One region of the Pseudodesulfovibrio sp. lm2024 genome, then DNA from elsewhere that is predicted to be linked to it. Evidence: predicted binding sites of a transcription regulator. Region 1 holds the regulator's gene; the other holds the start of a gene.

Region 1 (4,153 bases):
GTGGGTCCGCAGCTGCTCAAGATGGAGCGCGATCCCAAGCTCCAGGACGGCCCCAACTCCCTGACCGGCGAGGTCATCAACTTCCACATCAAGGACGACCGGTCCGAGGTCATCGGCGGCAAGCAGCGCGTCAAGGCGGTGTTCATGACCCCCGGCAACCTGAAGGTGCAATAGATGGCCGAGGGTCTTCGCGCTACCAATTTGTCCAAGCGGTACGGCCAGAAAGAGGTCGTACACGGTATCAACATCAAGCTCGACGCCCGCGAGGTGGTCGGCCTGCTCGGCCCCAACGGCGCGGGCAAGACGACCACGTTCTACATGCTTGTGGGCATCGTCCAGCCCAATACCGGGGTGGTTTCCCTGGGCGGCCAGGTGCTCACGGACAAGCCCCTGCACGAGCGGGCCCGCCTGGGGGTGAGCTACCTGCCCCAGGAAAGTTCCATCTTCAAGAAGCTGACCGTGCGCCAGAACCTGGAGATCATCCTGGAGCAGACCTCCATGACCTCGCGGCAGCAACGGGCCAGGGCGGACGAACTCATGGAGATGTTCACCATCACCAAGCTGGCGGACCAGGCGTCCATGTTCCTGTCCGGCGGCGAGCGACGCAGGCTGGAGATCGCCCGGGCGCTCATCCTCGACCCGCAGTTCATCCTCCTGGACGAACCGTTCGCGGGTATCGATCCCATCGCGGTTATCGATATCCAGGAGATCATCTCCGTGCTCAAGTCCATGGACATCGGCATCCTCATCTCGGACCACAATGTCCGGGAGACGCTCAATATCTGCGACCGGGCCTACCTGGTCTACGAGGGGACGGTCATCCTGGAAGGGGCCCCGTCCGAGATAGTCAAATCCAGTCGCGCCCGGCAGATCTACCTGGGCGAGGATTTCCGGCTTTAATCCCTGTTCCCGTCTTTTTTTCCTCTTTCCCGATTTACACCGTACCCAAAGGTTGGTACACTTTTTTCATATCATTATATGCACGCAGAATTATCAATAGATACAGGGTGTTAACACAATTGTGTTGCATCCTTTAATTCACTGTGGCATAATTGAATCGGAAAAAATGTCAGGTGGCCGAAAAAAAATTTCTGTATCCGGCAACCGATAAACACAACCTCAAGCAGGCAGTGAATCATGGGATTGGAACTTCGGCAACAGCTCAAGCTCTCACAGCAACTGGTCATGACGCCCCAGTTGCAGCAGGCCATCAAGCTGCTGCAATTGTCGCGGCTTGAACTGCTGGAGACGGTGCAGCAGGAATTGTTGGAGAATCCTTTCCTCGATGAGACCGAGACCGATACCGAGGTCCCGGACAAGGCGGAAGTCCTGACCGAATCCCAGGCCGAAGAGGAACTGGTCCGCAACGCAGACTGGGAGAACTACCTGGGCGAGTTTTCCTCCACTTCCAAGCAGGCTTTGTCCCGCGACATGGAGATGCCCGAAGAGGGCATGTCCTTCGAGGCCCGCCTGGCTTCCAAGCCTTCGCTGGAAGGGCACCTGAACTGGCAGATGCGCCTGTCCAACTTCACCGAGCACGAACTGGCCATCGGCGACGTCATCCTCGGCAATCTCGACGCCAACGGCTACCTGCAGGCCACCCTGGAAGAGCTGGCCGCCATGGTTCAGGCCTCCGAGGAGGAGATCGAGTCCGTCCTGCACCGTATCCAGCACCTGGACCCGGTCGGCGTGGGCGCCCGCACCCCGCAGGAATGTCTGCTGGTCCAGATGGAGGTCCTCGGGTACGACGATCCTATCCTGGTCTCCCTGGTCACCGATCACCTGGAGGATCTGGAGAAGAACCGCTACAAGCCCCTGGCGCGCAAGTTCAAGATCACCATGGATGAGCTCAAGTCGTATCTCGACCTGATGCAGACGCTCGATCCCATGCCCGGCGCCAATTTCTCCAGCACCGAGCCGCACTACGTCAGCCCGGACGTGTTCGTCTACAAGTACGGCGAAGACTTCGTCATCATCCTCAACGAGGACGGCATGCCGAGGCTGCAGATGAACACGTTCTACATGGATTCCATGAAGGGCGCGGCCGACAAGGAGAAGGAATATTTTCAGGAAAAGATGCGTTCCGCCGCATGGTTGATGAAAAGTCTGTACCAGCGGCAGCGAACCTTGTATAAAGTAGTTGAGAGCATTGTCGGCTTCCAACGGGCATTCTTCGAGGAGGGCGTGACAAAGCTCAAACCCCTCATCCTCAAGGAGGTGGCGGAAGACATCGAGATGCACGAATCCACCGTGAGCCGGATTACGACCAACAAGTATGTTTCGACGCCTCACGGCATATTCGAGCTGAAGTTCTTCTTCAACTCGGCCCTGGACCTGAACGACGGGTCCCAGGTGGGTTCGGAGAGCGTCAAGGCGCTCATCAAGCAAATGATCGCAGACGAAGACACGAAGAAACCGCTCAGCGACGAGAGAATCGGCGAGATCCTCCAGGAGAAGCTGGAAGTGAACATCGCCCGGCGTACAGTCGCCAAATACCGCTCGGCCATGGGCATTCCTTCGTCTTCAAAACGAAAGCAGTACTTCTAAAGTCTGCTTGAAGCACTCTCAACCAGGAGGCAGCGTATGAACATCAGCTTCACTTTCAAGAACTTCGAGCCTTCCGATCACCTCAAGGGTTACGCGGAAAAGCGTTTTGAAAAGGTAGCGAAATACGTTTCCGATGCGGAGGCCGATCTCCAGGTCAACCTGCTGGTCGACAAGTTCCGTCACAAGGCGGACGTGATCCTGAACTCGGATCGCATACATATCTCGGCCTATGAAGATTCGGAGGACATGTACTCCACCATCGACATGGTCCTGGACAAGCTGGAAGCCCAGCTGCGCAAGATGCGCGAAAAGATGAAGAACCGCCCCAGACAGGCGCGTCCCAATAAAATGGTGCAGATGAACTACCTGTCCTACGAGGACATCGCTCCCGGTTCAGCGCCCACCATCGTCGGCACCGACGCATACGAGCCCAAGCCCATGTCCGTGGACGAGGCCGCCATGCAGCTGGATGCCCGTGACAACGAATTCCTGGTCTTCCTCAACGCGGAGACTGACGGCGTCAACGTGATATACAAGAGAAAGAACGGCGATTACGGCCTCATCGACCCCGGAAACTAAGCATGAAACTCAGTGATTACCTGGCGAAGGAACTGATCCTTCCCGAACTCGAGTCCGAGACCAAGTCGGACGTATTGAATGAACTCGTCGCCCCCCTGGGCGTACAATATCCAGAGATGGACACGGACCATGCGGTCCGTGTCCTTCTCGATCGTGAACGGCTCGGCTCCACCGGCATCGGGGACGGCATCGCCATCCCCCACGGCAAGCTCGAGGACCTGGAAAAGGTCATCGTGGTCGTGGGCCGCAGCCGCAAAGGCGTGGAGTTCGAGGCGCTGGACCACAGCCCGTGCACCATCTTTTTTCTGGTGCTCGCCCCGGAACAGGTGGCGGGCATGCACCTGCGCGTCCTGGCCCAGATTTCCCGTCTCCTCAAGGACGAGGAATTCCGCAAGGCGTTCCTGTCGGCCGATGACCTCGAGGGTCTCTGGACCCTGCTCAAAAGCGTGTAACCGAATGGACGAATTCCGTTGACCTCGACCAACCCTTTCCCGGTGGTGATCGTCACCGGACTCTCCGGCTCGGGCAAGAGCACCGCGCTCAAGGTCTTCGAAGACCTCGGATTCTTCTGCATCGACGGGCTCCCGTCCGAGATGTCGGCCAAGCTGGCCGACCTCATCCTCTCCTTCGACACCAAATACCGCGGCCTGGCACTGGGCATGGACCTGCGCCAGTTCGAGTTCGTGGACGGCTGGAGCAAGGCCCAGGAGGGATTCGCCCAACTCGGCATCACTCCGCAGGTCCTGTTTCTCGAGGCCAAGATGGCGGAGCTGGTCCGGCGCTACGCCACCACCCGCCGTCCGCATCCGCTGGAGAGCCGCAACCTCGGCCTGGAGCAGGCCTTGGAGATGGAAAAGAAGCTCCTGGAGCCGGTGCGCCTCGGGGCGGTCCTGGTCCTGGACACCACGGATTATTCCATCCACGACCTGCGCCGGGTCATCCAGACCAAGTGGTCGTCCCTGGAAGACGTGAGCATGGGCATGCGGGTGCACATCATCACCTTCGGCTTCAAGTACGGCGTGCCGTC
Region 2 (4,153 bases), 760 kb from region 1:
TCAGCATCTTCTTGGTCCCGCCGGTGGACACCAGTTCGCAATCCCGATCCACCAGGAATTTCGCGAACTCGGCCAGACCGGTTTTGTCGGTAACAGATAGTATGGCTCTTTTCACAGGCAACAGATTCATCGCAACCTCACTTGATGTTTTGAGTGCCTCTGCCAGATTTGCCGCCCGAACGCAAGGCGCGGAAGGCCATGGTTTCCGGCGAAAATCGGCCCGATCGGCCGCTGGTTTTCCACAGGTGTGTATAACGACGGAAAGAGCGAATCCGGGAAAACCGGAAAAACAGGGCGCTGGCCGGACGGCACGCGACCGGGCCTGGATACGCAAGGATCGGCCAACCCTGGAAGATCACAAACGAATACGCCGAGAAAGCCATTTCCGGGCAGGACTGGATGGGACGGACCCGCCGCGGGCGCATGGGGAAATGACGCGAAAAAGACGACAAGGCCGCGCGCAGGCTCGTGCGCAAGCGGTTGCCGGGAGGGCGGCGGCCGGGCCGCCGGACGGTCTCAAGGCTGATTTCCCGCCCCGCTTCCGCAAGGGTTGCGGGACGGGAAATCAACGGGGAGGGGAGACCGTTATCAGGACCGGAACTGGTCGAGCATTTCCTTGGCCGGCGCGTTCTCGGGATCCTTTTCCAGGATCGTCTCGAGTTCCTTGACGGCCGCGTCCTTCTGCCCGACGCAGGCGAGGCACCCGGCCAGGGAATAACGCACTTCGTGCTTGGCCGGATCGATTTCGAGATAGTTCTCGAGGTGCGGAATGATTTCGCCGATGCGTTCCAGCTCATGGCCGAGCCTGATCAGGCTGAACAGGGCGACCATGTTTTCGGGATTCATCTCGATGGCCTCGACGAACAGGGAAAAAGCCTGGTCCCTGTCGTTGTTCTCCATGCGGATGAGCGCTATCCCGGAAAGACTCTTGTCCGAAGGCGCGATCTTGTGGGCCTTCCTGTACATCAGTTCGGCGTCTTCCAGGTCGCCGCGCTGAACGGCTACCGTGGCCAGCCCGAGGTACGGGTCCGGGTGGACGCCGTTGGAGCTGACGGCCTTCTTGTAGTACTCCTCGGCCTTGTCCAGCTCACCCATGAACAGGTAGCATTCGCCGAGTTCCTTGTTGATTTCGTAATCCAGATGACCACTCATAGTTCCCCTCCATTTCTCCTTTGCCCGAGGGCCGGGCTGAAAAGATCTCCATGGCCGATTCGGCCGATACCGATCTAGCAATCAATGTGCCAAGGGGGCCGTGCGCATTTTTCCTCTCTGGGGCCACACGGTCACAACATACTGTAAAAACATAATTTATCTACACACTCGGCAGCGCACCCCACAGACCGCCCTCCGGCCGGAACCGGTCGGAATGGAAGAAACTACCCTGTTTTTCCGCCCTCCCGGTCGGCAGAGGACCAAGGCTCCCGTCCGGGAGTCTGACGCCCGCACAGGTCCCATTTCATAAATCCTCTTCGATTTCAAGGTGTTGTTTGATTGGAACGGGAGTTGCTAAGTCTCCTGCGGACCCGGCGGAAAAACATGCCTCCACCGGCCCAGAAAACGACAAGAGAACGCAGGAGGAGCAAGGAATGCGAGGACTTTTCGAGCATCACCTCAACCTAACGGCAAAGGTCATGGACCTGCGCCTGCAACGTCAAAATATCGTCACGGGCAATATCGCCAACGTGAACACGCCGGGCTACCGGGCCCGCCGCCTGGAGTTCGAGAACCAGCTCCAGGCCGCCCTGAACCAGGACGGACTGGGCAAGCTCACCCGCACCAAGCAGGACCACCTGCCCGCCACCTTCGATCCCGACGGGTTCAAGGGCGAAGGGCTGGACAACTTCCGGGCCCGCGAGGTCTGGGGCCAGGACGAGGTCAGCCTGGAAAAGGAAATGGCCACCAACACGAAGAACACCATGATGTACAACGCCCTGGCCTCGGTCATCAAAAAGAGCTTCGACGGCATGACCAAGGTCATTCAGGAAGGGAGCAAGTAAATGGATATCATGACCGCCCTCGACATCGGCGCGTCCGGGCTCACGGCCCAGCGGGCGCAGCTGAACGTCATTTCCATGAACATGGCCAACATCCGCACCACCAAGACCGAGGCGGGCGGCCCGTACCAGCGCAAGTCCGTGTCGTTCGAGGCCACGCCGGTCTACTCGCCCTTTGACCAGGCCATGCACGACCAGCTCAACCGCAACCTGGAAGGGGTCAAGGTGCTCGGCGTGATCCGGGACGAACGCCCCTTCAAGCAGGTCTACGACCCGGGCCATCCGGACGCCAACGACCAGGGGTACGTTTTCTACCCGGACATCAACGTTGTCGAGGAAATGGCCAACATGATGCAGGCCATGCGCGGATACGAGTCCAACGTCCAGACCATCGAAAGCGCCAAGCGCATGTTCCAGAAGGCCCTGACCATCGGACAGGGTTAGGAAAAGGAGAGTAGAAAATGGTCGTCAAAAGCGTCGCATTCAATGCCTACCAGAACGCCATGGACATCCGCCGCCGCACGGTGGACACCAAGGTCGCGGAAAGCCTCAAGAAGCCCCAGGCACCCGTCACGAGCTTCCAGGACACCCTCAAGTCCTCCCTGGTCAAGGTCAACGACCTGCAGGAGACCAAAGAGGTGATGATCGAGGAGTTCGCCTCCGGCAAGACCCAGAACGTGCACGAGCTGATGATCTCGATGCAGAAGGCGGGCATGGCCATGCAGATGACCGGCGCCGTCCGCTCCAAGATCATGACCGCGTACAAGGAAATCATGCAGATGCCCTTCTAGGCGTCGCAAAAACCGGATCACACCGCCAACGCAAGCTGGAGAAATAGAAGATGCCGCCGTTCGTCAACGAATACTGGACCAAAATGCAAGGGCTCTGGACCGACCGCACCGTGTCGCAGCGCATTCTCATAGGGGGCCTGGCCGCCGCCGTGGTCATCTCGTTCGCGCTGATGATCTACTGGATGAACAAGCCGGACTACCGGGTCCTGATGACCAACCTCTATCCTGAGGACGCGTCCCGGGTGGTGGGCATGCTCCAGGCCCAGAAAGAGGACTACAAGCTCGAGAACAACGGCACGACCATCATGGTCCCGGCCGACCGGGTCTACGAGCTGCGGCTCAAGGTGGCGGGCGAAGGCAACCTCCATGGCCAGGGCATCGGCTTCGAGATCTTCGACGAGGTCCAGATCGGCCAGACCGACTTTGTCCAGCACGTCAACTACCAGCGGGCGCTCCAGGGCGAACTGGCCCGCACCATCACCGAATTTCCCATCGTGGACAAGGCCAGGGTGCACCTGGTCATCCCGCAGAAGTCCCTGTTCATCGAGGACCAGATTCCGCCGTCCGCGTCCATCGTCCTGCAGCTCAAGGGCGACGGCAAGCTCGAACCCGACGAGGTCAAGGGCATCGTCAACCTGGTATCCATGGCCGTGGAAGGGCTTGAGCCCAAGAGCATCACGGTCACGGACATGAAGGGCCACCCCCTGTACACCCCGGAGGACGAAACCACCGGCCTGGCCATGTCCAACGCCCAGCTCGAGCACAAGGCGGGCGTGGAGGCCAAGCTGCAGCGCCGCATCCTCGAACTCCTCGGACCGGCCGTGGGCCCGGAAAAGGTCATCGCCCGGGTCAATGCGGACCTCGATTTCAGCCAGCGCACCGTGCGCAAGGAGACCTACGACCCGGCCAGCGCGGTGGTCCGCTCCGAGACCCGCAACGAAGAGACCACCAACGGCGCGGCCAACCTGGCGGGCGGCGCGCCGGACACCAACTTCCGGGGCGACGGCTTCACCGGCACCCAGACCACCCAGGACTCCACCCGCGAGTCCCGGACCACCAACTTTGAGATCGACAAGCAGGAAGAAAATATCGTAGCCCCCGTCGGGGAATTGAAACGTTTGACCGTTGCGGTTATCGTGGACGGGACGTGGCAGGCCGACGCCGACGGCAATCAGGTCTACGTGCCCCGCACCGCCGAGGAGATCAACCGCATCCGCACCCTGATCGAAAACGCGGTAGGCTTTGACGAGACGCGCGGCGACACCATCGAGGTCAGCAACATCTCGTTCGGCGAACCGCAGCTGGCCAGCGGCGATTCCCTGATGCGGACCATGCTGGAATACGCCCAGCGGCTGGGCAAGCCGTTCC

Evidence for each region. The regulator sigma-54, encoded in region 1, starts transcription at its own class of promoters, with help from an activator protein. The targets are predictions, from matches to a motif close to CTGGCACGGNNNNTGCTT.
Region 2: a site for sigma-54 is predicted at 1,492-1,509, ahead of flgB (flagellar basal body rod protein FlgB). Genes of this name have one in related genera too.

The regions. Positions count from the first base shown of each region.
Region 1 covers NZ_CP195092.1:2,022,585-2,026,737, reverse strand. The annotation lists gene ACR42D_RS09455 (LptA/OstA family protein) at 1-174, shown strand, start outside; gene lptB (LPS export ABC transporter ATP-binding protein) at 175-900, shown strand; gene rpoN (RNA polymerase factor sigma-54) at 1,138-2,547, shown strand; gene hpf (ribosome hibernation-promoting factor, HPF/YfiA family) at 2,584-3,126, shown strand; gene ACR42D_RS09435 (PTS sugar transporter subunit IIA) at 3,129-3,578, shown strand; gene rapZ (RNase adapter RapZ) at 3,597-4,153, shown strand, end outside.
Region 2 covers NZ_CP195092.1:2,780,241-2,784,393, forward strand. The annotation lists gene ACR42D_RS13195 (IMP cyclohydrolase) at 1-130, opposite strand, end outside; gene ACR42D_RS13200 (tetratricopeptide repeat protein) at 589-1,152, opposite strand; gene flgB (flagellar basal body rod protein FlgB) at 1,587-1,997, shown strand; gene flgC (flagellar basal body rod protein FlgC) at 1,998-2,438, shown strand; gene fliE (flagellar hook-basal body complex protein FliE) at 2,456-2,785, shown strand; gene fliF (flagellar basal-body MS-ring/collar protein FliF) at 2,836-4,153, shown strand, end outside.